DNA from 2 places in the Actinocorallia aurantiaca genome. Region 2 is predicted to be linked to the other one. Evidence: riboswitches for the same ligand, from Rfam matches in the RefSeq annotation. Region 2 holds a riboswitch; the other holds the start of a gene.
What was found. Region 2 has a riboswitch for cobalamin ahead of ABD327_RS11340 ((2Fe-2S) ferredoxin domain-containing protein). Riboswitches for the same ligand answer to the same signal wherever they lie in the genome.
Positions count from the first base shown of each region.

Region 1 (14,557 bases), on a different contig from region 2:
CTGCTCGCCGTGCTGATCGGCGGCACGGTCCTGATCACGAACGGTTCCCTGGCCGCGGCCGATCTGCTGCCCTTCCTGCTGCTCGGGCTGGGGCTGACCGCTCCGGTGGCGGCTCTGGGCCACGGCTTCGACGATCTGCAGGCGGCCCGGCGCGCGGTCGGCCGGATCCGGGACGTGCTCGCGGTGCCGTCGCTGCCCGAGCCCGCGCACCCGGTCGCGCCGCGGGGGCATCGGATGGAGCTGCGTGACGTCCGGTTCGGTTACGAAGCCGGTCACGAGGTGCTGCGCGGAATCGACCTGGTGCTCGAGCCGGGGACGGTCACCGCGATCGTGGGACCGTCGGGAAGCGGAAAGTCCACGCTGGTCCGGTTGCTGCCGCGGTTCTTCGACCCGACCCATGGTTCCGTCGTCCTGGGCGGTGTCGATCTGCGCGAGCTCGGCAGCCGTGAGCTCTACCGGACGGTCTCCTTCGTCTTCCAGGACGTCCGTCTGCTGCGCGCGTCGGTCGCGGACAACATCGCGCTGGCGGTACCGCACGCCGGCCTCGACGACGTGGTCCGCGCCGCCCGGCTGGCGAACGTCCACGACCGGATCCTCGAGCTGCCGCGCGGATACGACACGGTGATCGGCGAAGAGGCCGGCCTGTCGGGCGGCGAGGCGCAGCGGCTCTCGCTCGCCCGCGCCCTGCTGGCCGACACGCCCGTCCTGGTGCTCGACGAGGCGACCGCCTTCGCCGACCCGCACACCGAACAGGCGGTGCGCCGGGCCCTGACGACGCTGGGCCGCGACCGGACGATCCTGGTCATCGCCCACCGCCTGGAGACGGTCGCCGACGCCGACACCGTCGTGATGCTGGAGAACGGGTCGATCGTCGAACACGGCAGGCCCGCGGAGCTGCTGGCACAGAACGGGAAGTTCGCCGCGTTCTGGCGATCCCATCGATCGGCGGTCGCCGACGAGACCGAAAACCACGGTGGCGTGACGCGAGGAGACGAGCCCCGATGATTCGCATGCTGCTGCGTGTGCTGGGCCACGAGTACGCCCGGCCGGTGCGCCGCACCGTGGCCCTGATGACGACGACCGCCGTGGTCGAGGGCCTTTCCTACGCGCTGCTGGGGGGCACGCCCGCGGACGCCCGGCCGTGGCTGGTCGCGTTCGGAGCCGCGGTCGCGGTCTACGCGGTGCTGCGCTACGTCAGCGATCTGTCCGGTTTCCGCGTCGGGACCACGCTGCTGCGCGGCGTCTACCACCGGCTCGGCGATCACCTGGCCCGCCTGCCCCTCGGCTGGTACGACGCAGGCCGTGTCGGAGAGGTGTCGGTCATGGCCAGCCGCGGCGTCCTGCAGGCGATGGGCGTGATCGCGCACCTGCTGGCCCCGTTCGTCTCCGCCTGCGTGACCCCCCTGACCATCATCGCCGTGATGCTCGCCTTCGACTGGCGCATGGGGCTGGCCGCTCTGGTCGCCGCCCCGGTCGTGGCGGCGATCCAGATCTGGACGGGGCGCTCGATGGCCGCCGCCGACGCGGAGCGCCACGAACGCGACCGTGAGGCCGGCGGACGGGTCGTCGAATACCTCCAGGCCCAGCCGGTGCTGCGTGCCGGCGGCCGGACCGCCGAACGTTTCCGGTCGCTCGACGACTCGCTGCGTGAAGTCCAGCGCGCGTCCCGCCGCACCGTGCTTTCGGCACTGCCCGGCATGGTGGGCCTGGCGCTCGCGGTGCAGGCGACGTTCACCGTGCTGCTGGTCCTGGGTGCCCGCCTCGCGCTCGGCGGGGACATCGGCGCGGCGGAGGTTCTGGCGATCCTGGTGCTGGCCGCCCGCTGCGCCGATCCGCTGCTGTCGCTTTCCGATATCGGCGGCAAGCTCCGTGGCGCCCGTTCCGAACTGGCCGGACTCGACGCGGTGCTGCGCACCGAGCCGCTGCCGGAACCCCGCGAACCGGTCCAGCCCGCAGGCCACGGACTGGAGTTCGCGTCCGTCACCTTCCGGCACGGCGACCGCACGGTGATCGACGACGTGTCGTTGTCCGTGCCGGAAGGGCAGCGGCTCGCCGTCGTCGGACCGTCGGGCGGAGGCAAGAGCACCCTGCTCCAGTTGCTCGCGCGGTTCTACGACGTGGACGCGGGCGCGGTGCGCGTGGGCGGCGTGGACGTGCGCGCGATCAGCACGGAGGTGCTGATGGCGCAGATCGCCATCGTCTTCCAGGACGTCTACCTCTTCGACGGCACGATCGAGGAGAACATACGCCTCGGCCGCCCCGACGCCGACGAGGCCGAGGTGCGTGCGGCGGCGACCGCCGCGCGGCTGGACGAGGTGATCGAACGGCTCCCCGGCGGATGGGCGGCGAACGTCGGCGAGGGCGGCGCACTGCTGTCGGGCGGTGAGCGCCAGCGTGTCTCGATCGCGCGGGCGCTGCTGAAGAACGCGCCCGTCGTGCTGCTGGACGAGGTGACCTCCGCACTGGATCCGGTGAACGAGGCGGCCGTCCACGAGGGCATCGAGCGCCTGATGGCGGGCCGGACGGTGGTGATGGTGGCGCATCGCATGCGGACCGTCCGACGCGCCGACCGCATCGTCTTCCTGGACGGCGGCCGGATCGTGGAGGAGGGCCGCCACGACGAACTGCTGCACCACGGCGGCCGTTACGCCGATTTCTGGAATGTCTCCCTGGCACCGGCGACACACGGATGAACCGTTCGGGCCGGGAACGCGGAAGGCCCGGACCTGGAGGTCCGGGCCGTGGGCGCGGTCGCTCCCCGCGCTCAGCGGGGCGGGTCCTCGGCCTCGTCCGCTTCCCTGCCCTTCAAAGGGTCGCCCTGGCGGGTGCCGCCCTCCGGGCCGGGAGCCTCGGCGGCGTACCCCTCGGCGGCGCCGGCGGTGCCGGGGATCACGCGGGGGCGGGGCCGCTCCTCCAGGCCCGAGTGCGAGCCTGGCCCGCGGTCTGCCGGGTCGCCCTCCGGGACGAGCCGGTCCTTGCCCTGGCGCTCTTCCCCGTGCGGCTCCCGCCGGTCCCGCTCGGCGGCCCCGGCCCGTTCAGACTCGGTCTCTTCGGACATCTTCCGCTCCTTCCCTCGTATTTCGTGTGGTCATGACCTCCACCGTCCCGGTTTGCCCGGATTGGCTCCTCCCACACCCCAGCTGGAAAGACTTCACTCCGGCTGCCCAAGGCTTGCCCGGACCCCCGCAGGTGCTTGGAGGCCGACGGCGCCGTCACGAGCGGGGGCTTCGACCGGCACGCGCGAGCCCGCGGTCAGTCGGCGAGGCCGTGGCGGAGGGCGAAGATGACGGCCGCGGCCCGGTCTCGGAGCTCCAGCTTGGTGAAGACGCGGCCGATGTGGGTCTTGACGGTTCCCTCGGCGATGTTCAGGCGGGAGGCGATCTCCGTGTTGGTGGCGCCGACGCCGATCAAGGAGAGCACTTCGCGCTCCCGCTGCGACAGTCCGGTGATGAGGACCGTTTCCGCTGCCCGCCGCGGGCGGAGGTCCGAGCGGTAGGCGGCGAAGACCTGCGGTACGACGGCGGGGTCCAGCCAGCCCTTTCCCTCGGCCACCTCCCGCGTCGCCTGGATGATCTGCTCGCAGGGGGCGTCCTTGAGGACGAAGCCGGCCGCACCGGCCGTGAGCGCGGCGGCGATGACGTCCGGGTCGTCGAACATCGTGAGGATGAGGACCGCGGGCGCCTCGGGGCGGCGGCGCAGCAGACGGGTCGCCTCGGCGCCGTCCATGCGCCTCATGCGCACGTCCATGAGCACGACGTCGGGACGGTCGCGCGTGACGGCCCGCTCGACCTCGTCCCCGTCCGAGCACTCCCCCACGACCTCGAGGCCGGGTTCGCCGTCGAAGATCCGGATGAGACCGGAGCGCGCGAGCTGCTGGTCGTCCACGAGCAGCAGTCTGGTCATCTGGCGGCCCTTCCCACGGGGATCGTCGCCTGGACCGTCCAGCCCGGCCCCTCCGGTTCGGCCCGCAGGGCGCCGCCGAGCGCCGTGACCCGTTCCCGCATGCCGACCAGGCCCAGGCCGCCGCCCGCCGGACGTCCCCCGGCGGCCGTGGAACCCTGATCGGTGACGGTCACGCGGGCGAGCCTCTTCCCGACGTCCACGGTGACGGAGGCGGCCGCGCCCGGTGCGTGCCGTGCGGTGTTGGACAGCGCCTCCTGCACGACCCGGAAGATCGCGAGCCCGGTCACGGGGTCGACGGAGCCCAGGTCGCCGCGGGTGGCGAGGTCGACGGCGAGGCCGCCGGAGCGGAGCTCCTCGACGAGTCCGCCGATGTCCTCGGCGGCCGGAAGCGCCCGGGCCGTCGCGCTCTCCGCCCGGACGGGGTCGCGCAGCAGGATCAGCCCGCGATGGACGTCGCGCACACTCTGCCGGCCTGCCCGTTCCGCCTCCTCCAGGGCCTCGATCACCGCCCGGGTGTCCTCCCGGGAGGCGGCGAGGCGGGCCGCGCCGATGTTCAGCAGCGCCGCGCCCAGACCGTGCCCGACCAGGTCGTGGACCTCGCGGGCGATCTTCCGGCGCTCCTCGGCGAGGGCTTCGCGGTCGAGCCGCAGGCGCGCCTCGTAGAGCATGCCGTGGACCCTGAAGACCGAGCCGAGCAGGAGGAACCCGACCTCCCACAGGAACCAGGCCGGCCAGAGGGGGAAGTCACCGGCGAGCAGGTGCCTGGCCGGGGCGAGCAGGAGCGTCACCGGCACGCACCAGGCAAGATCACGCCCTCGGCCCAGGACCGCCAGGTGGATCCAGACGGGCGCCGTGGCCACCGCCAGGGCGGCGTCCGCGTAGCCGCCCTCGGTGAAGGGGAAGGGCCAGAGCCCGCCGGGATCGTCGACGGCCGCCGGAGCCAGGAGCAGCGGCGTCAGGGCCGCGATCGCGAGGAACGGCACCCGCACGGGCGGAGGCCGCCACGGCCGCGCTGCCTGAAGACCCCAGATCAGGACGAACCCGGCGACAAGCGCGGTCCGGGCGGCGGGAAGCGGGGAGAGGACGACCGCCAGAACCGCCCACGACACCCCGACCAAGGAGATGAACCGCAGCAGAGGTCTCGGAGGGGCACCACTCAGGAAAACGGCATGGATCCGTCCCATGGCCAGATCCTAAGCATCACGCGGCCGCGTCGTCATCAGACCGCGGTCGGATCGGATCCGACCACGGTGGCAGCCGCGCGGACGACCGGCGGCCGATGTGGTGACGCCCGCCCGCCGCAGACACTGACGTCATGAGATTCCAGGCGCTGAACCGCATGGTACGGATGTCGGCACTCCCGCTGGGCGTCGCCAGACGGGCCGGGCTCGCGGGCGGGCTGAAGGTCCTCGGCAGGCTCACCGACGAATCCGCGTTGGAGCTGCACGAGCAGACGGCCGACCAGCTCTTCGAGGTGCTGGGCGGCCTCAAGGGCGGAGTGATGAAGTTCGGCCAGGTGCTCTCGGTGTACGAGGCTGTGCTGCCGCCTTCGATCTCCGACGTCTACCGGCGGCGGCTGGTCCTCCTGCAGGAAGCGGCCCGCCCGGAGAGCGCCGAGATGGTCCACCGCGTGATGGAGCAGGACATCGGCCCCGACTGGCAGGACCTCTTCGCCTCCTTCGAGTTCGACGCCGCCGCGGCCGCGTCGCTCGGCCAGGTGCACCGGGCCGTGTGGCACGACGGCCGCCCCGTCGCGGTCAAGGTGCAGTACCCCGACGCCGGGGAGCAGCTCCTCGGCGACCGCGACCTGCTCGTCTTCGCGATGCGCTGGTTCACCTCGCTCGTCGCCCCCGAGCTCGACGGCAGGGCACTGGCCGGAGAACTGATGGACCGGATCGCCGAAGAGCTCGACTACGCGCAGGAGGCACGGTCCCAGACCGCCTTCCGCTCCGGCTTCGCCGACGATCCCGATTTCCGCATCCCCGAAGTCGTCCGGCAGGACGGCCGGGTCCTGGTCTCCGAATGGATCGGCGGCACGCCGCTGGCGCAGATCATCTCGTCGGGCGGCCAAGCGGAGCGCGACCGCGCCGGCCTGCTGCTCACCCGCCTCATGTTCTCGGGCATCCCCCGATGCGGCCTCATGCACGGCGACCCCCACCCCGGGAACTTCCGACTGGACGACGACGGCCGTCTGGGCGTCCTGGACTTCGGCGCCGTCCACCGCCACCGGCCCGGCACCGAGCCCCCTCTCCAGAAGTGGATGCGCGTCCACCTCGCGGAAGACCCCGAGGAACTGCTGCGCGTCCTGCGCGAGCTGGAGTTCCTCTCCCCGGACGTACGCGTGGACGCCGGACGCCTGAAGGACCTCTTCGACCGGACCGGCGCCCCGGTGCGCGCCGACCTCTTCAAGTTCGACGCCGCCTACCTGCGCGACACGCTGGGGGGACTCACCGACTCGATGTCCGTCGGCCTCGGCCTGGCCTTCCCCCCGGACCTCGTCCAGGCCCAGCGGGCGATCGGCGTCGCCATCGCGGTCCTGTGCCGGCTCGAGGCCGAGATCCCCTTCCGGGACGAGGGAATCCGCTGGCTCGACCCGACTCCGCCGAGTTCATCCACATATGTGCTGTGACATGCATAATCATGGCCATCTGGCACTAAAAACGCCTGGTAGGCGTTTGAAGCTCATGACGGCCCCCTCCTCCGCGCACCAGAACAGGGCCGGGATCCACGCCTCCCTACTATGACATTTGTAGTAGAAGCAGTTACCGTCTCTTCGGGTCCTGTGGTCTGCGATCGGGGCTGCGGGAACACGAACGAACGGAGAAATCATGGCGATCACACTCACCAAGGAAGACGGAGCGGCCGACCTCACCGGCGTCACCCACATGTCCGTCGGCGTCGCCTGGGACCCCTCCGCGGGGGCCAGCGGCGGGATCCTCGGCCTGGCCCGGCGGAAGAAGGGCGTCGACCTCGACCTGATCGCGGTCCTCATGCAGGGAGCGGAACCGGTGCGGTTCGCCGGACTGGACTCCCTGGACCCGCTCGGCAACGGCTCCGTCAAGCACTCCGGCGACGAGCAGACCGGCGCGGCCGAGGGCGACGACGAGACCGTCCACGTCACCTTCGCCGACATCCCCGCCGCGATCACGTCCATCGTGTTCATCGCCTCCGCGTTCAAGCGGGGCAGTTCGTTCGACAAGGCCAACAACGTCTCGTTCAAGGTCTACGACGCGACGGGCGGCTCCAGCACCCAGGTGGCCGACGTCTGGCCGTCCCTGCTCGGCGCCGACAACGCCAACGCCATCTGCCGCGCCTTCCGCAACGGGAACACCTGGCAGCTGGAGGTCCTCAACCGCACCGGCAAGATCAAGCAGGGCGACCGCCAGGGCCTGATCCGCTTCGCCATGCAGTAGCGAAGCCGCGGCACCGGGCCCCGGCGGAACGCCGGGGCCCCGCGGCATGGACACGGCACGGGACCCCGGCCGACAAAAGAACATTTGCTGGATATGGGCCGTTTTGACGGCTTGAGCCGCTCCCACCGCCGGCCTGCCGGGTAGGGGCCATCAGAAGCGATGACCTACCTGAGGGATGACGGTATGCGAGCGGCTTTCATACACGGGGCGGGGGACGTGCGGATCGAGACGGTTCCCGACCCGGTCCTGAAAGAGCCCACCGACGCGCTGGTGCGGGTGGTGCGGAGCTGCATCTGCGGATCGGACCTGCACCCGTACCACACCATGCCGGCCTCCTCCGAGGGCGTTTCGATAGGCCATGAGTTCGTCGGCGTCGTGGAGGAGACCGGTTCCGAGGTCTCCACCGTGCGGAGCGGCGATCTGGTGATCGCGCCGTTCGCGTGGTCGGACGGCACCTGCGAGTTCTGCAGGGAGGGTCTGCAGACCTCCTGCCTGCACGGCGGTTTCTGGAACGAGGACGGGGTCGGAGGGTGCCAGGCCGAGGCCGTGCGCGTCCCCCTGGCCGACGGGACCCTCGTCAAGGCGCCCGTGAAGGAGGACTCCGAACTGCTGCCGGGGCTGCTGACCCTCTCGGACGTGTACGGCACCGGCTACCACGCCGCCAAGCGCGCGAACGTCGGCCCGGGCGACACCGTCGTCGTGATAGGCGACGGGGCGGTCGGCCTGCTGGCGGTGCTGTCGGCCCGGCTGCTCGGGGCGGAGCGGATCGTGCTGATGGGCCGGCACAAGGCCCGCACCGACCTGGGCCGGGAGTTCGGCGCCACCGACGTGGTCGCCGAACGCGGGGACGAGGGGATCGAGGAGGTCCGCCGGCTGACCGGCGGCCACGGTGCGGCCAGGGTGCTGGAGGCGGTCGGCCACATGCCCGCCTACGAGCAGGCCGTCGGCGTGGTCAGGCCCGGCGGGGTGATCTCCCGGGTCGGGGTGCCGCAGTACGCCGAGGCCCCGGTCGGGTTCTCCAGTCTGTTCGGCCCGAACATCACCCTGACCGGCGGGCCCGCGCCCGTCCGCGCCTACATCGAGGAACTGATGCCGGGCGTGCTGGAGGGCGCCGTGCAGCCGGGCAGGGTCTTCGACCGCACCGTCGACCTGGAGCAGGTCCCCGACGGCTACCGGGCCATGGACCGGCGCGAGGCGCTCAAGGTCCTCATCCGGCCCTGAGGCGGGCGGTCAACCGGGGACGCGGCCGAAGACCCGGCTGCCCGGGGCGGCGGGGTCGTTCCCTGCCCAGAACTCGTACCAATGGGCGGCGAACTCCTCCCGGGAGATCGTGCCGTCGCCGTCCAGGTCCAGCAGGGCGAAGGTCTCGCCGGTGTCGGCGGGGCCCCCGCTCCACGCCTCGATCATCCGCCGGTACTCGGCGGGAGAGACGAGGCCGTCCCGGTTCTCGTCCACGGCCTCGAACATCGCGTCGGCGGTCGCGGTGACCGCCTCGGGCATGGTCCCGAGCAGGTCGACGACGGTCAGGACGTCCTCGATCGCGACCGCGCCGGTCGTCCGGGAGTGCGCGGCCAGCGCGTCCCACCAGCCGCGCATGACCGCCAGGAGCCGCTCCCCGTCGCCCGCGACCCGGACCGCCGCCCACCGGCGGGCGAGGGCCTCGAAATCCCCCTCCCGGAGGGTGCCGTCCCCGTCGCCGTCCAGGGCGTCGAAGACCAACCGGACCTTGTCTCGTTGAAAAGAACTCGCCATGCCCCGGTCGTCCCCGCATTCCCGGGAGGGCACACTGGCCTCACAGCGCCCTTGGCATCACGCCAAGGTGACGTATCGGTTACCTGGAGTCACGATCAGTGGCGGCCCGGGCCCGGCCCGCCCCGATCACCGCTCCGGCGAACCGGAAGCCGGTACCCGGTGGCGCGGGCGGTCAGGAAAAGCGCGAGGGCCAGGCACAACACGAGGTCGATCACCGCCACCCACCACTCGGTTCCCAGGCCTCTCCACTCCGCTTCCGTCACCGGCGGCACCCGTCCTCCGGGGTGGTACCGCAGGACGGCGCCGGGCTCCTCCAACGCCTGGTAGGGAACGGTCATGCGGCGGCCTGCGCAGATGACCTCCGATTCCTTCAGCGGCATGGTCCCGTCGCCGAAACCGACCTCGATGTCGGTGCTCCGCACCGTCTCGCACCAGCCGGTCCGCCCTCCCGACGCCAGGACCTGGTGGGTCACCGCGGACGGCAGGGTCGCCAGCAGCACGGCCAGCAGGACGACTCCGGCCAGCGCCCCCGCACAGCCCGCCTCCGTGAGGGCGACGAACATCGCGATCATCCCCACCCCGACCAGCACCGCGACGAAGACCACGGCCTTCGACACCGTGTCGGGCAGGAACACCTGGGCCGCGGCGATGCCCCCGACCCAGACCACGAGCGCCGGAAAGCACCCTATTGACGTGTAATCCCGTTCCGTTCTCCTGCGAGCGGCCCTGGCCCTGGCCCGGTCCCTGGCCCATTCTCTGTCCTTATCCACGTTCGTGGTCCCGTTCCTTCCTGCGAGAGGAACTCCGGCGTCGGAGGTCAGCGGTCGGTGTCGACGCGGCGGGTCACGATGGAGGCGATGAGCCGGCCGGTCGCCGGGATCTCGAGGGGGAGCAGGGAGCTTCGCGGGTGGACGCGGCGCCGCCGCCCGCGTTCGATCGCGTCCACGATCGCCCGCGCCGCAGACCCGGTCGAGACCGGCGGCGGGGTGCGCATCGGGCCTTTCCGCCAGGGCAGGAGGTCGACGTCGCGCGCCGCGGTGTCGGTCCCGCCGGGGACGATCTCCAGCACCCTCACACCGGTGCCGTGCAGTTCGTGGCGGAGCGTGCGGGTCAGATGGGCCAGCGCGGCCTTGGACGCCCCGTAGTAGCCGAGCATCGGGAGCGGAACCGACTGCAGGCTGGAGGTCACGTTCGCCACCAGGCCGCCCTCGGCTCGAAGAGAGGGCAGCAGGTGCCGGGTCAGGGCGAGCGGCGTCCACAGATTGGTCTCGAACAGCGCCCGCGCCTCGGCGTCGTCGCCCACGGCGCCCTGCGCGCCGACCAGCCCGACCCCGGCGTTGTTGATCAGAACGCCCACCGTCCCCAGCGCGGCGAGCGCCCGCTGCGCGAGCTCGGCGGCGGCGCCCGGACGGGAGAGGTCGGCTTCGAGCACCACCGGCCGGATCCTCCCGGCCTCGGCGATCCGGTCGGCGGCCTCTTCGAGGTTCGTCCGGCGCCGGGCGGCGATCGCCAGCCTGGCGCCCCGCTCGGCCAGCGCCGCCGCCGTCGCTTCGCCGATTCCGCTGGAAGCCCCGGTGAGCAGGACCGGCACCCCGTCCAGGGAGCGGCGGGAGCCCCTCATCGTCCTTCACCGGGCCGGGCCGACGGTCCTCCGCGCGGCGGTGGGGAGGACTCCTTCCGCAGCAGCTCCATCAGCACGAGGGCGAGCTGGAGGTTCGGGACCTCATTGGCGAGGACGGGCGGCAGCGTCCTGTGTCCTCTGGAGATGGAGACGAGGCCGTTGGAGACATCGACGCCGGTCACCTCCGCCCAGGGAAGGGATTTGTTCTTGACCGACACCGACTCGGCGGTCACCGTGAACCTGTTGAAGTCCAAGGTCTCGCCCCGGCCTATGCGGCCGAGCACCTCGGGCAGCCGCATTCTGGTCACGCCCTTCTGGATCTCGGGGCCCCACACGCCTTCGTGGACGAACGGCGCGCCGCGCACGACCGACGGAACCCGCCGCCCGTCGACCGTGACCCGCAGGAGCGCGGACGTCCCCCGGCCGATCGCGATGGCCTCCAGATCGGGGCCGACCAGGGTGTAGGCGGCGTCGCGCACCGTGGAATCGAGCGTGCTGAGACACTGGAAGACCGTCGTGGACTCCCACCGGAAATCCATCTCCAGCCCCTCGGGACTGGTGACGATCAATCCTTCTTCGAAGAAGTAGAGCCGCCAGTCGTTCCAGCGGGTGAACACCCGTCGCTGCCGCGGCTGGTACTGCGCGCGGAGCCAGCCCAGGCGCTTGCCTGCGGCCAGTTCCATGACGCGTTCGGGGACCGGGTCGTCATTCGTCGCGAGGTCTCGCTGAGCCACCGGCTCCTCCTTGACGGCGACACGAACGCGCCGGCGTCGTATGCCCTGCCCGAAATCAGATATACTTTAATGTCTTTCTAGAGCACGAACGGGGTTCTCAGCAAGATCTGGCACTCAGGGAAAACGACCCGCCACGACGCCGGCGGGCCGCGCCCATCGGATTCCGCGGCCGGCGATGCGGGTCACGGGTTCCCCCTCAGCTCCCGGGCCCATTGAGCCTGCCGGGCAGAAGGGGCCAGCAGGGCGCAGTCGCCGCATTTGCCCGCGCCGGGAACGCGGTAGTACAGGCAGCAGGTGGTGCGGGTGAAGAACGGTCGGCCGGGTGCGGGTTCGGTGAAGTGGCCGGTGGACTTCAGGTGGCCGAGCCCGAGCAGCGCGTCGCCGAGGGCCAGTGCGTCGGCCGCGTGCCCGGGGCGGTCGCGGGCCAGTTCGCGGATGCCACCGGCCAGCGCGGAGGCGGCGTTGCCCCACAGCAGCCGGGGCGCGATCTCGACCTGGCCGAGGACGAGGCCGGCGAGGGGCTCCAGGAGTGCCGACACCGTCCGGTAGAGAGGTTCGGCGGCCTGGACGAGGTCGGTGACCGGCCGTGCCGAGGGCGCGGGCAGGCGCAGCGGCAGCGGCCCGCCAGGGGCGTCCTTCCATTCCAGGGTGTCGGCCGTCCAGTCCAGGAGCACCCGGTGGACCACCGCGGCGCCCAGCACGGGCGACCAGAGGCGGGTGGCGATGCCCAGGTGCAGGATGGAGGCGGCGACCCTGGTTTCGGCGGTGCCGAGCCGCTCGGCGGTGACGGCGACACGATGGGCGAAGGCCGCCTCGTCGGTCAGCAGCCGTCGCAGCGGCCGCCACGGCCCGGGAGGTGCGTCGTCGGTGTAGAGGTGGAAGTAGCCGCCGATCCGCGAGACGTCGGCGATCGCCTGGCCGGGAGAGCTCATGGATCACGTCTCGCTTCGTGCGGCGAGGTCGTACGACGCCGCGTACGAGGCATGTCCACCACCGTCCCCGCTCGCCTTCACCGGCCATCATGCCATGCCGGGCGCGTTCGCCGTCGCGGCGACCGCGGCGGACACGCCTACAACATCTAGCTTGTTCATTCGCCGGTGCCACTAGATGTAGAGTCTCCCGCAGCGCTGGTCCGCTTCGGCCCGTCAGGGTCGAAGCGGCGCAAGAGGGAACCCGGTGGAAATCCGGGACTGCCCCGCAGCGGTGATGGGGAACGAAAGCCGTCAACGAAGCACTGGGCCCGCGGGCCCGGGAAGCGACGGCCGGTAGGAGTGTGCGTCGCGCCCCTGAGTCCGAAGACCTGCCGGCGCTTTCGAGATGTCCATGAGCCTCGTGGGAAGGCCGGTGGGCGGGCGCGGAGCCGTCATGGTCCCGTGTGCTGCTTTCCGCGTGTTCCCGGAAGGCCGAGCACGAGGGAGAGTCGTTGACCGTCACCGCACCCGCCGTATCCGACCGTGAGCTCCTCATCCGGGAGACCGCGGCGAAGGTCAGCGTCGACCCCGCGCAGTCGCGGGTCGCCGCCGGGCTGCTCGCGGAGCTGATCCGAGACGAGGCCGCGGGCGAGGGCGTCGTCTCGTTCTCCGGTTCGATCGCCCTCGCGCACTCCGAGGGTCTGCTGAACGACGCCACCGCCGCGTTCGTCGCCGCGCACGCGGCCGAGCTGGACGCGCTCGTCGACGAGGCCGCCGACGGCCGGTTCGAGTACTTCGGCCTGCGCACGGTCTATGACCGCTACCTGCTGCGCCACCCGCGCACCCGCAAGGTGATCGAGCGTCCGCAGTACTTCATGCTGCGCGTCGCGTGCGGGCTCGCCGAGACGTCCGCCGAGGCGGCGGAGCTGTACGGGCTGATGTCGCGGCTGGAGTACCTGCCATCGTCACCGACGCTGTTCAACTCCGGCGGCCGTCGCGCGCAGTTGTCGTCCTGCTTCCTGCTGGACTCGCCGAAGGACGAGCTGGAGTCCATCTACGAGCGGTACGGACAGGTCGCGCGGCTGTCGAAGTACGCCGGCGGCATCGGGATCTCCTGGTCGCGGATCCGTTCGCGCGGTTCGCTGATCCGCGGGACGAACGGCCACTCCAACGGGATCGTGCCGTGGCTGCGCACCCTGGACTCCTCGGTGGCGGCCGTCAACCAGGGCGGCCGGCGCAAGGGCGCGGCGTGCGTGTACCTGGAGCCGTGGCACGCCGACGTCGAGGAGTTCCTGGAACTGCGCGACAACACCGGCGAGGAGCAGCGCCGGACCCACAATCTGAACCTGGCGAACTGGATCCCCGACGAGTTCATGCGCCGGGTCGAGGCCGACGCGGCGTGGTCGCTGTTCGACCCCAAGGAGGTCCCCGAGCTGGTCGACCTGTGGGGTGATGAGTTCGACGAGGCGTACCGGGCCGCCGAGTCCGCCGGGAAGTACACGAAGCAGATCCCGGCACGTCAGCTCTACGGCCGGATGATGCGCACCCTCGCCCAGACGGGCAACGGCTGGATGACGTTCAAGGACATCTCCAACCGCACCTGCAACCAGACGGCCGAGCCCGGCAACGTCGTCCACCTGTCGAACCTGTGCACCGAGATCCTCCAGGTGACCAGTCAGGCGGAGACGGCCGTGTGCAACCTCGGCTCGATCAACCTGGCCCGCCATGTCACCGCCGACGGGTTCGACTTCGCCCGCCTGCGCGAGACGGTGCGGACGGCCGTGCGCTTCCTGGACCGGACGATCGACCGCGGTTTCTACCCGACGTCCGAGGCGGAGGCCGCCAACAAGAAGTGGCGTCCGATCGGCCTGGGCGTGATGGGCCTGGCGGACGTGTTCTTCACCCTGCGGCTGCCGTTCGACTCCCCCGAGGCGCTGCGGCTGTCCACCGACATCGCCGAGGAGATCGCCCTCACCGCCTACGGGGCCTCCGCCGACCTGGCCGAGGAGTTCGGCGTCCACCCGTCCTATGCGCGGACGCGCGCCGCCCGCGGCGTCCTGCACCCCGACCACTTCACCGTCGGCGACGGCAGGAAGCCCGAGTGGGACGCGCTGCGTGCCCGGGTCGCACGCACCGGCCTGCGCAACTCGCTGCTCACCGCGATCGCCCCGACCGCGACGATCGCGTCCATCGCGGGCTGCTACGAGTGCACCGAGCCGCAGG
Region 1 covers NZ_BAAATZ010000013.1:76,508-91,064, reverse strand. Annotated here, with positions in the region: gene ABD327_RS18410 (ABC transporter ATP-binding protein) at 1-1,005, shown strand, start outside; gene ABD327_RS18405 (ABC transporter ATP-binding protein) at 1,002-2,693, shown strand; gene ABD327_RS18400 (hypothetical protein) at 2,765-3,058, opposite strand; gene ABD327_RS18395 (response regulator) at 3,253-3,903, opposite strand; gene ABD327_RS18390 (sensor histidine kinase) at 3,900-5,087, opposite strand; gene ABD327_RS18385 (ABC1 kinase family protein) at 5,219-6,532, shown strand; gene ABD327_RS18380 (TerD family protein) at 6,732-7,316, shown strand; gene ABD327_RS18375 (zinc-dependent alcohol dehydrogenase family protein) at 7,500-8,537, shown strand; gene ABD327_RS18370 (EF-hand domain-containing protein) at 8,547-9,068, opposite strand; gene ABD327_RS18365 (hypothetical protein) at 9,164-9,736, opposite strand; gene ABD327_RS18360 (SDR family NAD(P)-dependent oxidoreductase) at 9,886-10,689, opposite strand; gene ABD327_RS18355 (DUF6585 family protein) at 10,686-11,423, opposite strand; gene ABD327_RS18350 ((2Fe-2S)-binding protein) at 11,606-12,355, opposite strand; cobalamin riboswitch at 12,535-12,745, shown strand; gene ABD327_RS18345 (ribonucleoside-diphosphate reductase subunit alpha) at 12,847-14,557, shown strand, end outside.
Region 1: it holds a riboswitch for cobalamin, as region 2 does, so the genes downstream of both, ABD327_RS18345 (ribonucleoside-diphosphate reductase subunit alpha) here and ABD327_RS11340 ((2Fe-2S) ferredoxin domain-containing protein) in region 2, are expected to answer to the same signal.

Region 2 (14,557 bases):
CCGGTTTATCGGTACGAAAAGGAGGTCAAAGTAGCTCCGAAGCGGATATGTCGGGAATGATGATGCTGCGCCAGGGCGTCACGATGATCCGCGAGCCCAGCGACGCCAGTCGGACGGCCTCCCGAGCGGAGAGCAGACCACCGGGCACGGCGAAATGCCCGGCCTGACGCCCGTCGTCCTGGCCGATTCCGCCGAACGGCGGCACGGGCGCGACGTGGGTGCGCGGGAGGCGAGTGAACGGCGTTTCCGGGAGACGGCCTTCCGCTTTTGGTGTTCGCGGATAGGGCTCGGTGCTCCGGTCGAATAGCGGCACGGGAATGACGTCGTGGGTGCGCGGAGGGTGAGCGAGCGGCGTTTCTGGGAGACCGTCCGCCGTTTCCGGTGATCGAGCGTCGAGGCCGCTCTCGCCGAGAAACGGCGTGGGCGCGACAAAATCGGGACGCGGTTCGGAAAAGGGCGGGGCATCGAGTAGTTCGCGACCTGTCTGGGGGAGTTCGTCGACATGCCAGGCGGCGGCGTCGCCGTTTCCCCGGATTCGCAGGAACTTCCGGGCGAAGGCGAGGAGGGCCTCGGGTGCTTCGGAGAGTGGGATGGCGGGGCCCCGGTGGGCGGTGCCGATCCGGACCTGCGCGTGGGAGGCGTCCAGGGCGAACAAGCCCAGGTCGAAGCGGTCGGCGGACACGTCGCCGCGGCCGTCGTCCAGGCAGAACAGGAACTTTCCGGGCAACCCGGCGAGTTCGGGATCGGCGCACAGGAGCCGGTCTAGTTCGGCGGCGACCGGGCGCAGGTTCGCGCGTCCGGAGGCCAGCCCGGTCAGCGGGGATACCAGGATGTTGCGCACCCGTTCGTGGGTCGGGCTGGGCAGCAGGCCGGCCTCTCGCACGGCCTCGACGAGCTCGGCGGAGAGGCGTCCGCCGGTGTGGGCGATGCCGCGGATCTGCAGGTTGGCGCGGCTGGTGAGGTGCAGGTTCCCGTCACCGAAGGCCTCGGCGACCGACGCGAGACGGCGCAGCGCGCCGGCGTCGAGTTCGCCGCCGACGAGGCGCAGCCTGATGAGGGCGCCGTCATCGGCGATCCAGGGTCGCAGCACGCCGGGGCATCGGTCGGCACGGTCACGGGTCACGGGCGACATGGTGCCACAGCGCTACGGATGCTCCCGAACGGCGAATAGCGGGCATCCGTGGTGTTGACGGACGCTGGTACATTGCTCGTGCCTTGGTGCTCGGGAAGCCGGTGTGAATCCGGCGCGGCCCTCGCCACTGTGAACGCCGAGTCGCACGACCCTCGCCGACGAGTCCGCTCGTCGGAGGCCACTGGACGCCAGTCCGGGAAGGCCGGATGTGCGGCGCTGACGCGTGAGCCAGGAGACCGGCTGAGGCGCGTCATGTTTTCCACGAGGGTCTGGAAGTAGAAATGCGCAGTCGATCGCCCGTGCCCTGCCACGATCCGCATGGTCCTGTTCTCAGGCGGTGCGTCGTGCAGCGGCACCCGTGCTGACCGGGGAGCCGAACGGCGGCCGGACCGCCGCGGTGCTGGTCGGGATGTCACCGGGGGAAGCCGCCCGCAGGGGCGAGCTGCTCCGGCTGGCGCAAGACCTGCCGGGAGCCTCGGTCGCCTTCCTGCAACTGGCCGACCCCTCGCTGAGCAGGGAACTCACCCGCCTCGCCGACCTCGGCGCCACCCGGATCGCCCTCATCGGCGTCTCGTTCGGCAGGATCGCCCCGGCCCGGTCGTGGCTTCGCCGCATCGCCGCGCACTGGCTGCGCGAACGCGGAGACGGAGCCCCCGCCCTGCTGCCCGGCCTGGACCTGCTGGAGTCCGCCGATCCCGAACGGGCCGCCCGGATCCTGGCCGACGCGCTGGACTTCGGCTCACCCGTCACCGGCACGGAGGCCGGCCTGGAGAGCCCCGCCTGGGAGCACGTCCCGCGCCACCGCCACCAGGTGCTCCTCTGCCGGGGCCCGCGCTGCACCGCCAAGGGCTCGGACGCCACGGCCGAAGCGCTCGTCCTGGGCCTGATGGCCTGCGGCCTCACCGACGACGACGTCCTGGTCACCCACACCGGCTGCCAGTTCCCGTGCAACCACGCACCGGTCGTGAGCGTGCAGCCAGACGACGTCTGGTACGGCGGAGTCGACGCCGAGACGGCACGCGAGATCGTCGCGGGCCACCTCCGGGACGGCCACCCCCTTACCCGCCACCGGCTCGAACGTTCCCCGCTTCCGCCTCGCGACCGAGGAGAGTCATGACGCGCATCGCCCTGCTGTCCACATCCGACACCGACCTGCTGTCGGCCCGCGCGTCCGGAGCCGACTACGCGCTCGGCAACCCCTCCCGGCTCGACACCGCAGACCTTCCCGGCGTCCTCGACGGCGCGGAGCTGGTCGTCGTCCGCATCCTCGGCACGGCGCGTTCCTGGCAGGACGGCCTCGACGCGATCGCCGCGCGGGACGTGCCGTTCGTCGTCCTCGGCGGCGAGCAGACCCCGGACGCCGCGCTGATGGGCCTGTCGACGGTGCCGGTCGGAACCGCCGCAGAAGCCCACCGCTACCTGGCGCAGGGCGGCCCGGCGAACCTGGCCCAGCTCCACGCCTTCCTCACCGACACGGTGCTGCTCACCGGCATCGGATTCGAGCCCCCCGCCGTCATCCCGGACTGGGGGTACGCGGACAGGACGCTCCCGCCGGGGGACCTGCCCCGCATCGGCATCCTGTACTACCGCGCCCACGAGACCAGCGGGAACAACGCGTTCGTCCACTCCCTGGCGGACGCGATCGACGAGACCGGCGAGGCAGTCGGCGTCCCGCTCTACGTCTCCTCGCTGCGCACCGCCCCCGGCGACCTCTACGACGCGCTCGCCGCCTTCGACGCGCTGATCGTCACGGTCCTGGCGGCGGGCGGCACCGCTCCGGGCACCGCGAGCGCCGGAGGGGACGACGAGGCCTGGGACGTCGAGCGGATGCGGGCTCTGGACGTCCCCATCCTGCAGGCGCTGTGCCTGACCTGGTCGCGCGAGGCGTGGGAGGGCTCCGACGACGGCGTCTCCCCACTGGACTCCGCCACCCAGATCGCGATTCCCGAGTTCGACGGGCGCATCATCACGGTGCCGTTCTCGTTCAAGGAGCTCGACGAGGACGGCCTTCCCCGCTACGTGGCGCACCCGGAGCGGTGCGTCCGGGTCGCGCGCATCGCCGTCGCCCACGCGCGGCTGCGCTGGATCCCCGCGGCGGAGCGCCGGGTGGCGCTCATGCTGTCGGCCTACCCGACCAAGCACAGCCGCATCGGCAACGCCGTCGGCCTGGACACCCCCGTCTCGGCGATCCGCCTGCTGCGCGCGATGCGGGAACGGGGCTACGACCTGGGCGGACCGGGAGAGATTCCCGGCCTGGACCCGCTCCCGCCCGTCGAGGGGGAGGACCCCGACACGGCCGCCGGAAACGCACTCATCCACGCGCTCATCGAGGCGGGCGGCCAGGACGAGGAGTGGCTGACCGACGCCCAGCTGGCCGAAGGCGCGGTCCGCATCCCCGCCGACGACTACCGGAAGTGGACCGCGGACCTGCCCGCCGAACTCACCGGCGCGATGGCCGAGACCTGGGGCGAGGCCCCCGGCAGGCTGTTCGTCAACGACGACGACGAGATCGTCCTGGCGACGATCCGGGCCGGCAACGTCGTCATCATGATCCAGCCCCCGCGCGGCTTCGGCGAGAACCCGGTGGCCATCTACCACGACCCCGACATGCCGCCCTCGCACCACTACCTGGCCGCCTACCGCTGGGTGGAGCACGGCTTCGGCGCCCACGCCGTCGTCCACCTGGGCAAGCACGGCTCGATGGAGTGGCTCCCCGGCAAGAACGCGGGCCTGTCCGCGGCGTGCGCGACCGACGCGGCCATCGGGAACCTCCCGCTGGTCTACCCGTTCCTCATCAACGACCCCGGCGAGGGCGCCCAGGCCAAGCGGCGCGCGCACGCCACGATCGTCGACCACCTGATCCCGCCGATGGCGCGGGCCGAGTCCTACGGCGACGTCGCGAAACTCGAGCAGCTCCTGGACGAGCACGCCAACATCGCGTCCATGGACCCGGCCAAGCTGCCCGCGGTCCGCGCGCAGATCTGGACCCTCCTGCAGAGCGCCGAGATGCACCGCGACCTCGGCCTGGAGGACCGCCCCGGCGACGAGGACTTCGACGACTTCCTGCTGCACGTCGACGGCTGGCTGTGCGAGATCAAGGACGTGCAGATCCGCGACGGCCTGCACGTGCTGGGCCAGGCGCCCGCCGGCCAGGTGCGGGTCGACCTGGTGCTGGCCGTCCTGCGCGCCACCCAGATCTGGGGCGGCGACACCAAGGCGCTGCCCGGCCTGCGCGCCGCGCTGGGGCTGAAGCCGGACGCGTCCGCCGCCGACGTCGACGCCGTCGAGGCGACGGCGCGTTCGCTGGTGTCCGACCTGGAGGAGGCGGGCTGGGAGACCTCGGCGGTCGCCGGGATCGTCCGGGCGCGGCTCGGCCGGAATGACGAGACGGTCACGAAGGTGCTGGAGTTCGCCGCCGAGCAGGTCGTGCCACGCCTCGCCGCCACCACCGACGAACTCGACGCCGTCCTGCACGCGCTCGACGGGGGCTTCATCCCCGCCGGGCCGTCCGGTTCTCCGCTGCGCGGGCTGGTGAACGTCCTGCCGACCGGCCGCAACTTCTACACCGTCGACCCCAAGGCGGTGCCGTCCAGGCTGGCGTACGAGACGGGCAGCTCCATCGCGGACTCCCTCCTCGCCCGGCACCTGGCCGACACCGGGGAGTACCCGCGTTCGGTGGGCCTGTCGGTGTGGGGCACCTCCGCGATGCGCACGTCCGGCGACGACATCGCCGAAGTGCTGGCCCTGATCGGCGTCCGGCCCGAATGGGACGAGGCCTCCCGCCGCGTGAACGGCCTGACCGTCGTCCCGCTCGAGGAGCTGGGACGCCCGCGCGTCGACGTCACCGTCCGCATCTCGGGCTTCTTCCGGGACGCCTTCCCGCACGTCATCGCGATGCTCGACGACGCCATCAGGCTGGTCGCCGAACTGGACGAACCGGACGAGCAGAACTTCGTCCGCGCCCACGCCAGGGCCGACCTGGCCCGCCACGGCGACGGGAGAAGGGCCACCACCCGCATCTTCGGCTCCAAACCCGGCTCCTACGGCGCGGGCATCCTCCAGGTGATCGAGGCGGGGACCTGGCGCGACGACAAAGACCTCGCCAAGGTCTACACCGCCTGGGGCGGCTTCGCCTACGGCCGCGGCCTCGACGGCGTCCCCGCCGAAGAGGACCTGCGCGCCAACTACCGCCGCATCACCGTCGCGGCCAAGAACACCGACACCCGCGAACACGACATCGCCGACTCCGACGACTACTTCCAGTACCACGGAGGCATGATCGCGACCGTCCGGGCGCTGACCGGCAGGGCTCCGGCCGCCTACATCGGCGACTCCACGACCCCCGACGCTGTCCGGACCCGCTCCCTGGCCGAGGAGACCGCCCGCGTGTTCCGCGCCCGCGTGGTCAACCCCCGCTGGATCTCCGCGATGCGCCGCCACGGGTACAAGGGCGCGTTCGAACTCGCCGCCACCGTCGACTACCTCTTCGGCTACGACGCCACCGCCGGCGTCGTCCACGACTGGATGTACGAGGCCCTCGCCACCAGCTACGTCCTGGACGAGGAGGTCCAGCGGTTCATGCGGCGCGCCAACCCGTGGGCTCTGCGCGGCGTGATCGAACGCCTTGACGAGGCCGCCGAACGCGGCCTGTGGGAGTCCCCCGACCCGGAGCTGCTGGAGGAGTTGCGCCGCGTCCACCTCGAGGTCGAAGGCGACCTGGAGGACGACGGCCGGTGAGACGCGTCCGCATCATCGGCATCGGCCCCGGCCATCCCGACCAGGTGACGGCCGAAGCCGTCCGGGCCATGAACGAGGTCGATTATTTCCTCGTCCCCGACAAGTCCGCCGACCACGCCGGAACGGACGGCCTCCTGCGCGCCCGCGAGGAGATCTGCCGCCGCCACCTGCCCGGCGAATACCGCATCGTGACCGTTCGAGATCCCGAACGCGACCGCGACGACCCCGCCGACTACCGGCGCGCCGTCGAGGACTGGCACGAGGCCCGCGCCGCCGCCTATGAGCAGGCGATGCTCGCCGATCCAGGTGACGTGGGTTTCCTGGTCTGGGGTGATCCGTCCCTGTACGACTCGACCGTCCGCATCGTCGAACGTGTCCTGGCCAGGGGAAATCTCACCTTCTCCTATGACGTCATCCCGGGCGTGAGCAGCCTCCAGCTCCTCGCCGCCCGCCACCGCCTCGTCCTCAACGACATCGGCACCTCCCTGACGGTCACCACAGGACGCCGCCTCCCCGCCGAGGCCGCGGCGGGCAACGACAACATCCTCGTCATGCTCGACGGAGCCCTCCGCTGCCGCGCACTGCCCGACCCGTCCGCCTGGCACATCTGGTGGGGCGCCAACCTGGGCTCCCCCGACGAGGCCCTGGCGGCGGGCCGTCTGGACCAGGCCCTCGACGGCATCCTCCGAGCCCGCGCCGAGGCCAAAGCCGCCTCAGGCTGGGTCATGGACACCTATCTCCTCCGCCGCGTCTCCTCCGCTCGCCCCTGAGGCCCGGGGTCTTCGCCCAGCGGTCCCGTCAGGACTGTTCCAGGTCAGCGGGGGAGATCCGAGAGGTAGTCGCTGATGTGGCGGAGCCACCAGGTGTAGGCGGGGCCGGTCAGGCGGTCGGGGACGAGACGGCTGAGGACCGGGAGGTACCTGTTGACGCACTCGGTGCCCGCGGCCAGGGCGATCCGCGCGGCGCGCCGGGAGCGCTCACGCTCGTACCGGCGCAGCGCCACGGGGAGATCGGTGGCCTCCCGCAACGCCGAGATCAGCGCCCAGGCGTCTTCGAGCGCCTGGTTGGCACCCTGCGCCTGGGTGGGCGGCATGGTGTGCGCGGCGTCGCCCACCAGCGTGCACGGGCCTCTGCCCCACACGCGCGGCACCCGATGCCGGTAATGAGGGAAGAACTCGACCTCGCCGTCGATCGCAGCCAGGACCTCGGGCACGGGCGACGCCCAGTGCCCGAACCTCCGCCGAAGGTCATGGACGGGAAGCTCGGGCAGCGGGTCACCCGGTGTCCACCGCCGGTCGAACCACCACTGCACCAGGTCCTTCCCGGCGGGCATCAGCCCGCACACGCCCTCCCTGCCGACGATCAGCATCCCCTCGCGGCGCTCGGCCAGGCCGAGGGGGACGCGACCCAGCCCCTGCCAGGTCGCCCAGCCGCTCGGTTCACCCGGATCCCCGCTGCGGGAGAGCTGCTCCGAAAGGGTCCGGACGACCGAGTCCTCGGTGTCTTCCACGGCGATGAACTGCGGCGTTCGGTCAGATCCGCCGGGATTCTGCCCCCACAGCGCGCGACGTACCGCTGAGCGGTGGCCGTCCGCTCCGACGAGCACGTCCCCGGTCTCGCTGCTTCCGTCGGCGAAGTCCAACCGCACTCCGCCCTCGTCATACGCAAGGCCCGTGCAAGCCCTCCCGAAGGAGACGGCCCCGTCGGGCAGGCCGTCGGTGAGCAGGCGGATCAGCCGCCGCCGGGGCAGGCACACGTGTTGCCGCCCATACCGGCGGACCGCAGACGCCGCGTCCATCCGCAGCAGCCGCCGCCCGTCGAACGCGTACTGCACGAGCGCGTCGACCGGCGCGCCCTCCCCGTCCAGCGAGACTCCCAACTCCGCGAGGATCCCGGCCCCGTTGCTCCACAGCGTCAGTACCCCGCCCGACGTCCGAGGCCCGTCCGCCTTCTCGAAGACCCGCACGTGATGCCCATCAGCGGCCAGCCCCCGCGCCAACGCGAGCCCCCCCACCCCCGCCCCGGCCACCAGCACCCTCATCGCGTCCCCACAGACGGCCCCTTCCCACTTTCGCGTCCCCTTCCCAGAGGACTTCAGCCGACGGGCCGGAGCGGCTCCGGAACCGCCGGCGGAAGGCCGACCCCTGTCCGGTAGCAGAGGGGTCATTTTCCACCGAGCCCGGCACGACGTTCATGCTGCAGCCCTAGGCTTCTGCCCTCAGTGTTCTTGTCGCGGATTCACCGCAGTGGTGGCGCATCAATTCTTTGATTCTTCACCTGTCGGTGTGCGGGGCCGTCGTGGGTAGTTCCACGGTGATGCGGATTCCGCCGGCGGGGCGCGGGGCTAGGGTGAGCGTTCCGTCGTGTGCCTGGGTGATGGTCTTGACGATCGCCAGGCCGAGGCCGACGCCCGCGTGGTCGGTGTGTATGCGTTCGGTGCCGCGCTGGAACGGTTCGGTGAGCGTCGAGACCAGTTGCGGGGTGAGCTTCTCGCCGGTGTTCTCGACGGTGAGCGCCACGGTCTTGGGGCGGACGCTGGTGTTCACCCACACGGTGCCGTGTTCGGGCAGGTTGTGGACGATCGCGTTCTGCACGAGGTTCATGGTCAGCTGCAGCAGGAGCGCCTGCGATCCGATGGCGGGGGCGATGTCACCTGAGGTCTCGATGGTGACGCCGCGCTTTTCCGCCAGGGGGAGGAGCGTCTCGGCGGCTTCTTCGGCCAGGAGGGACAGGTCGACGTGCTCCCGGGTGAAGGACCGCCGTTCGGCGCGGCTGAGCAGGAGCAGCGCTTCAGTGAGGTCGATCGCCCGGGTGTTGACGGCGTGGAGGCGTTCGATGACTTCGCCGGTGTCGCGGTTCGGATCGGTGCGGGCCACGTCGAGAAGCGCCTTCGAGATCGCCAGCGGGGTGCGCAGCTCGTGAGAGGCGTTGGCCGCGAATCTCCGCTGTTCGGCGACGTGCGCCTCGAGCCGCTCGAGCATGCCGTCGAAGACGTCGGCGAGTTCGCGGAACTCGTCGTCGCGGCCCGGTAGCCGGATCCGGTGGGAGAGCGACCCGTTCGTGGCCATGCGTGTGGCGTCCGTGATCCGGGTCAGCGGAGCGAGCATCCGGCCGGCGAGGACCCACCCTCCGACGAGGCCGAACACCAGCAGGAAGAACAGCACCGCGCCCGCGGCCGACGCGAAGTCGTGCAGGAGGGTCGAACGGATCAGCACCCCTCCGGGGACGCTCGCGTAGGCGGGCAGGTGGCGCAGGGTGAAGATCCACACCGCCGCGAGCAGCAGGGCGCCCGCGAGCATGAGGAACCCGGCGTAGCTGAGGGTGAGTTTGAGGCGGACGCTCGGTCCGGGCGCTCTATCCACGGCCTTCTCCGTGCCCGGCCTCCGGCCGAGCGTCGATGCGGTAGCCGGAGCCGGGCACGGTGGCGATGATCCAAGGCTCGCCGAGACGCTTGCGCAGTGCCGAGACGGTGATGCGTACGGCGTTGGTGAACGGGTCGGCGTTCTCATCCCATGCCCGCTCCAGGAGCTCTTCGGCGCTGACTACACCGCCTTCGGCGGCGACGAGGACTTCGAGCACGGCGAACTGCTTCCTGGTCAGTGCGACGTAGCGGCCGTCCCGGTAGACCTCTCTGCGGAACGGGTCCAGCCGCAGACCGGCGATCTCTCGTACGGGCGGCCTGCTGTGGGCACGTCTGCGGTCGAGCGCTCTGAGCCTGAGGACGAGCTCCCGGAGCTCGAAAGGCTTGGTGAGGTAGTCGTCGGCGCCGAGCCCGAACCCGGAGGCCTTGTCGTCGATCCGGTCGGCGGCGGTGAGCATGAGGATCGGCATGCCGCTGCCGGAGGCGACGACGTGTTCGGCGATCTCGTCCCCGGACGGCCCGGGGATGTCGCGGTCGAGGACGGCGATGTCGTAGGCGTTGACGCTCAGCAGTTCCAGAGCGGTACCGCCGTCGCCCGCGATGTCGGACGCGATCGCCTCCAGGCGCAGGCCGGCGCGGATGGCCTCCGCGAGAAAGGGTTCGTCCTCGACGATCAACACACGCATACGATCGATGCTACGGGCCGGCGCATATCGTCGGCGTATCGAAAATTCCATACGTGCCGGCAACGTCACGCTGTCTTGACTGGCCGTATGTCTCGAATACCGGCCCCGGCGCGAAAAGCGTCCCGCAGGATTCATTGGATTCTCGGCGTCGGCCTGATACTCGTCATTGCGATGATCGGTGCGGCACTCGCCTTTCAGCCGCAGAATTCCTCGCCCTCCTCGACCGCGTCGTGGTCCTTCCCCACCGCATCGCCCTCGAACGCTCCTCGCAATGCGCAACGCGGTTCGCCCGGCGAGAAAGGCCCTCGCAGTGAACGCCGTGGTCCGCTCGGCGAGGCCGACGGTGTCGTCCCCGACGGCGTCACGGTTTTCGACGACGCGATCGCGGCCGTGGTCAACCTCGATCCCGGTCTCCTCAAGGCGCTCCGCCGGGCCGCGACGGACGCCGCGAACGAAGAAATCGAATTCTATGTCAATAGCGGCTGGCGTTCCCCGGCGTACCAGAATCAGATTCTTCGCGAAGCGATCTCCGAATACGGATCTGAGAAAGAGGCGGCGCGGTGGGTGGCGACCGCGGCGACCTCTCTTCACGTGAAAGGAGAGGCGGTCGACATCGGGCGCTCCGATGCCACGGCATGGCTGTCGAAAAACGGTTCCGAGTACGGGCTGTGCCAGATCTACAGGAACGAGGCCTGGCACTACGAATTGCGCCCAGAAGCGATCGACCACGGCTGCCCGCGCATGTACGCCGATCCCACCCAGGACCTTAGGATGCGGAAGTGACCGACAGTATGCGAGGACGGGCTCCGGTGGACGAGGCCGAGCCCGGGCAGGGCGGTGTCGGCCGTCGTCGCGCGGGCGTCCGCCGGGCGCTCCTGATCGCCTCCCGGCCGGAGCCCTGGAGGCGCGGCCCGGTGCTCGCGGCGTCGGCACTGCTGCTGGGTCTGCTCATGCTGCTGCACGCGAAGATCCCGAACCGGCCCGGGAACCTCGGCAGCCTGGTGGAGACCTTCCTGCCGTGGTTCGGCCTGGGCGTTCCGGTGCTGCTGGCCGGGGCGCTGTGGCGCCGCTCCGCCTCCGCGGTGGCCGCGCTGCTGCTGCCGGTCGTGGCGTGGGCGTACCTCTTCGGCGGGCAGCTCGCCGACAAATCCCACCCGGGCGCCGACCTCACCGTGGTCGGCCACAACGTCGGCGCCGCCAACCCCGACCCCGCCGGCACCGCCCGCGCCCTGGCCGCCTCCGGGGCGGACGTGCTGGCGCTGGAGGAGCTGATCCCGCAGACCATGGGCACGTATCAGAAGGAACTGGCGAAAACCTACCCGTACCACACGGTGCTGGGCACGGTCGGGCTGTGGAGCAGGCTGCCGCTGTCGGACACCCGGCCGATCGACGTCATGAACCACGGGCCGCTGGCGGAGACCATACCGGCCGACGAGAAGACGGCTCCGAACCGGGCGCTGCGCACCACGGTGGCCACGGACCACGGGCCGCTGGCGGTGTACGCGGTCCACCTGGGGTCCGTACGGGTGAATCCCAGGGCGGGCTTCTGGACGGCCTCGCGGAACATCGGCGTGCAGGCGCTCGGCAAGGCCGTCGCCGCCGAGGAGAACAAGCGGGTGGTGCTGCTCGGCGACCTGAACGGCACCACGGACGACCGCGCGCTCGCCGGCCTCACCTCACAGATGCGCTCGGCCCAGGACGAGGCCGGGAGCGGCTTCGGCTTCACCTGGCCGGCGTCCTTCCCGGTGGTACGGGCCGACCAGATCCTGGTCCGCGGCGTGAAGCCGGAACGCTCATGGGTGCTGCCGGCCACCGGCAGCGACCATCTGCCGGTGGCGGCCGGAATCAGCTGGTGAACAGACCTCCGCCCGCCTCACCGCAGGCGCCGCGTCCAGCCGGAGCAGCCGCCGTCCGTCGAACGCGTACTGCACGAGCGCGTCGACCGGCGCGCCCTCCCCGTCCGGCGAGACGCCCAGTTCCGCGATGATCCCGGCCCCGTTGCTCCACAGACGGCCCCTTCCCTCTTCCCAGAGGACTTCAGCGGACGTGGCGGAGCGGCTCTCGGAACCGGACGAGGTCGGCCAGTTCTGCGGAGCAGTCGGCGGGTTCCCACAGGTCGATGCGGCCGCCGGGCCAGACGCCGACGATCCGGCCGTCCGCGATGACGGTGGGGCGGAGGACGCCGCCGCCCGGATGGACGTCGCGGTGCCGGGAGGCGGGGACGGGGCGGGTGGTCCAGCCGAGGAGGTACTCGTCGTAGGCGGGGAGGAGACGGACGAAAGAAGCTGCCGGGGCCGGGGTAGGGGCGGGCCCGGGGAGGTCGCGCCAGGCGCGGCGGGCCGTGCGCAGGGGGAGGCCGGACCAGAGGGCGAGGTCCTCGGGGGTGCAGGGGTGGTGGGCTCGGCGGTAGCGCAGGGCCAGCTCGCGCAGGGCTTTGCCCTCGTCCTCGGGTTCGGTGGGGAGCGGAGATCCCAGCCAGTCGACGGTGTGCACGTAGGTGGGCTTGCCGTCGCGTTCCGGGCCCAGGACGGTGAGGCCCGCGTGCGCGCCCAGCAGGGCCAGGTGGACGATCGCCTGGCCCTCCTCGGAGAGCCGGGCTCCCAGTTCCGCCTTGGTCAGGGGGCCCTGGTCGCGCAGGGCGCGGTCGATCCGGCGCAGGGCGTCCTCGTAGGAGGTCTCGCGGCCGAGTTCGCGGAGGCGGCGCAGGGAGGCGGTCGCGGAACCACGGACGAGAGGCGGGAACCAGGGGGCGTCCTCGGCCGCCACCAGGTGGAGGGTGCCGCGCGGTCCCCGGCAGCGGATCACCGAGCGGTCGGTGCGCGCGGCGTCGATCTCGGCGCGGGTGACGCCTTCCATCCGGGCCCGGAAGGCCAGCGGGAACGCGGCGACGTCCTGGGCCTGGACGGCCAGGAGGGCGCGGACGACCTCTGTGACGCCGCCCAGGGGCGGTCGGTGCAGGAGTTGGGAGGCCGCTCTGACGGCGGGCGCGGGCTCGTTCAACCGGCCGGGGCGTCGCCGTGGGGGACGGTGATCCAGACGGCGGAGGCCACGGCCAGGAGGGTGCCGTCCTCGGTGTGGAGGGCGGAGTGGCTGAAGATCTTGCGGCCTTCCGGGAGGGCGGAGGAGGCCGTGATGACGTGGCGCTTCCCGGGGACGGGAAGGGTGTGGACCTGGGCGGACATGCGGCCGAGGACACGGGGTCGTGCCGACAGGTCCTCGGTCCAGCCGCTCGGGCAGTCCAGGGCGGCCCAGACGAGGGCGGGGTCCAGGGTGCCGTCCGCGTTCGCCGAAGAGGGGTCGGGGGTCCAGAGGCACGCGACCTCGCGGGGGCGGCCCGGGAGAGGGCCGGGGGTCAGGGCGAGCCCATCGCGGGCGGGGCGGTCCAGGCCGCAGACGAAGCACGTCGGAAACGGGTGGTAGGCGTGGCCTTGGTAGCGCGAATGGCACGCTTCGGCGGCCTCCGCGGAGACCGGGGGGACGGCGTGGATCTGGTCGACGCCCGGGGCGACGGTGGCGATCACGTCGTCGCCGTGCAGGATCCGGGCCTCTTTCTCGCCCGGTTCCACGGTCAGGGGAGTGTCCAGAGGCGGGGGGAGGCGGAGCGTGACGATGGACCTGGGCAGCCTCGGGTCACCCGCCGCGGCGGCGAAGAGACCGCAGGCGTAACCGCCGTTGGCGCTGCCCGCCGGGCCGTTGTACCGGCCGGGTATCACCAGTTCGTCCGCCATGGCGCCTCCTCTCCTGGCCTCGGGGAAAGCCTAGCCCGGTGAGGACCGTGAAGGTCGGGCGAGGGCGGCCCTGCGGATCGTTCAGCGTGCGCGGTCATGGTCGGCGGGCGGCCGAGAGCTGCGGCTCCGTTCATCCTCCAGGGGCGGCGGTGCAGGGGGCGCCTTCGCACACGTCCACGATCTGGCCCGTTTTCAGGAAGGCGGCCGCCTGGAATCGGGCGCTGGGTGACTTCCGGGGGTCGGAGTGGGGGTCGCGGCCTTCGGTGGGCGGGGTGTTGGTGAGGGGGCCGTAAGGGGAGCCGCTGTCCCAGATGATCAGGGCCGAGCCGGTGTGCGGGTAGTTCTCGATGGCCGGGATGTCCCAGTACGGGATGGTGTCGGGGTTGCGGCCGGGGGCTACGGCGGGCCGGTGGATCCGGGCGCCGATGGTGCGGGCCTGGACCTCGGCGGTGAGCGGGGAGACCTGGTGGTCGCCGAATGCCACGTGCAGCAGGACCCGGTGGGAGGGGGTGCCGGGCAGGGGGTCGTCGGTGAGGTGCTGGGCGTATCCGTTGGCCTCGGCCCGGTCCCAGAGCATCTGGGCCAGCGCGAGGTTGAGCTGCTGGTCGAGTTTGTCGGGGTAGGCGAGGTTCATGACGACGGCGTACTGGGTGAAGTCGACGCTGCGGTTGAGCAGCGTGCTGTAGTTCATGCCGGGTACGCCCAGTACGGCGTGCCGGATGTCGGTGGAGACGGCGGTGAGCGCGCCGCCCATGATGCCGCCCTGGCTGTTGCCGTAGTAGGCCAGGTCGTGCGAGACGTCGATGACGGGCTCGCCGTCGGCGTTCTGGAAGGCCTTGTGCTTCGGCAGCCCGGTGGTCATGGCGCGGCCCAGCCAGAGCATGTTGAGGATGCCCTGCTGCATCCGGTCGGC
Region 2 covers NZ_BAAATZ010000007.1:171,439-185,995, reverse strand. Annotated here, with positions in the region: gene ABD327_RS11345 (nitrite reductase) at 26-1,132, opposite strand; cobalamin riboswitch at 1,200-1,391, shown strand; gene ABD327_RS11340 ((2Fe-2S) ferredoxin domain-containing protein) at 1,470-2,249, shown strand; gene cobN (cobaltochelatase subunit CobN) at 2,246-5,869, shown strand; gene cobF (precorrin-6A synthase (deacetylating)) at 5,866-6,639, shown strand; gene ABD327_RS11325 (FAD-dependent oxidoreductase) at 6,684-7,910, opposite strand; gene ABD327_RS11320 (sensor histidine kinase) at 8,143-9,231, opposite strand; gene ABD327_RS11315 (response regulator transcription factor) at 9,224-9,916, opposite strand; gene ABD327_RS11310 (M15 family metallopeptidase) at 10,004-10,699, shown strand; gene ABD327_RS11305 (endonuclease/exonuclease/phosphatase family protein) at 10,696-11,772, shown strand; gene ABD327_RS11300 (winged helix DNA-binding domain-containing protein) at 11,954-12,916, opposite strand; gene ABD327_RS11295 (hypothetical protein) at 12,913-13,644, opposite strand; gene ABD327_RS11290 (hypothetical protein) at 13,775-14,557, opposite strand, start outside.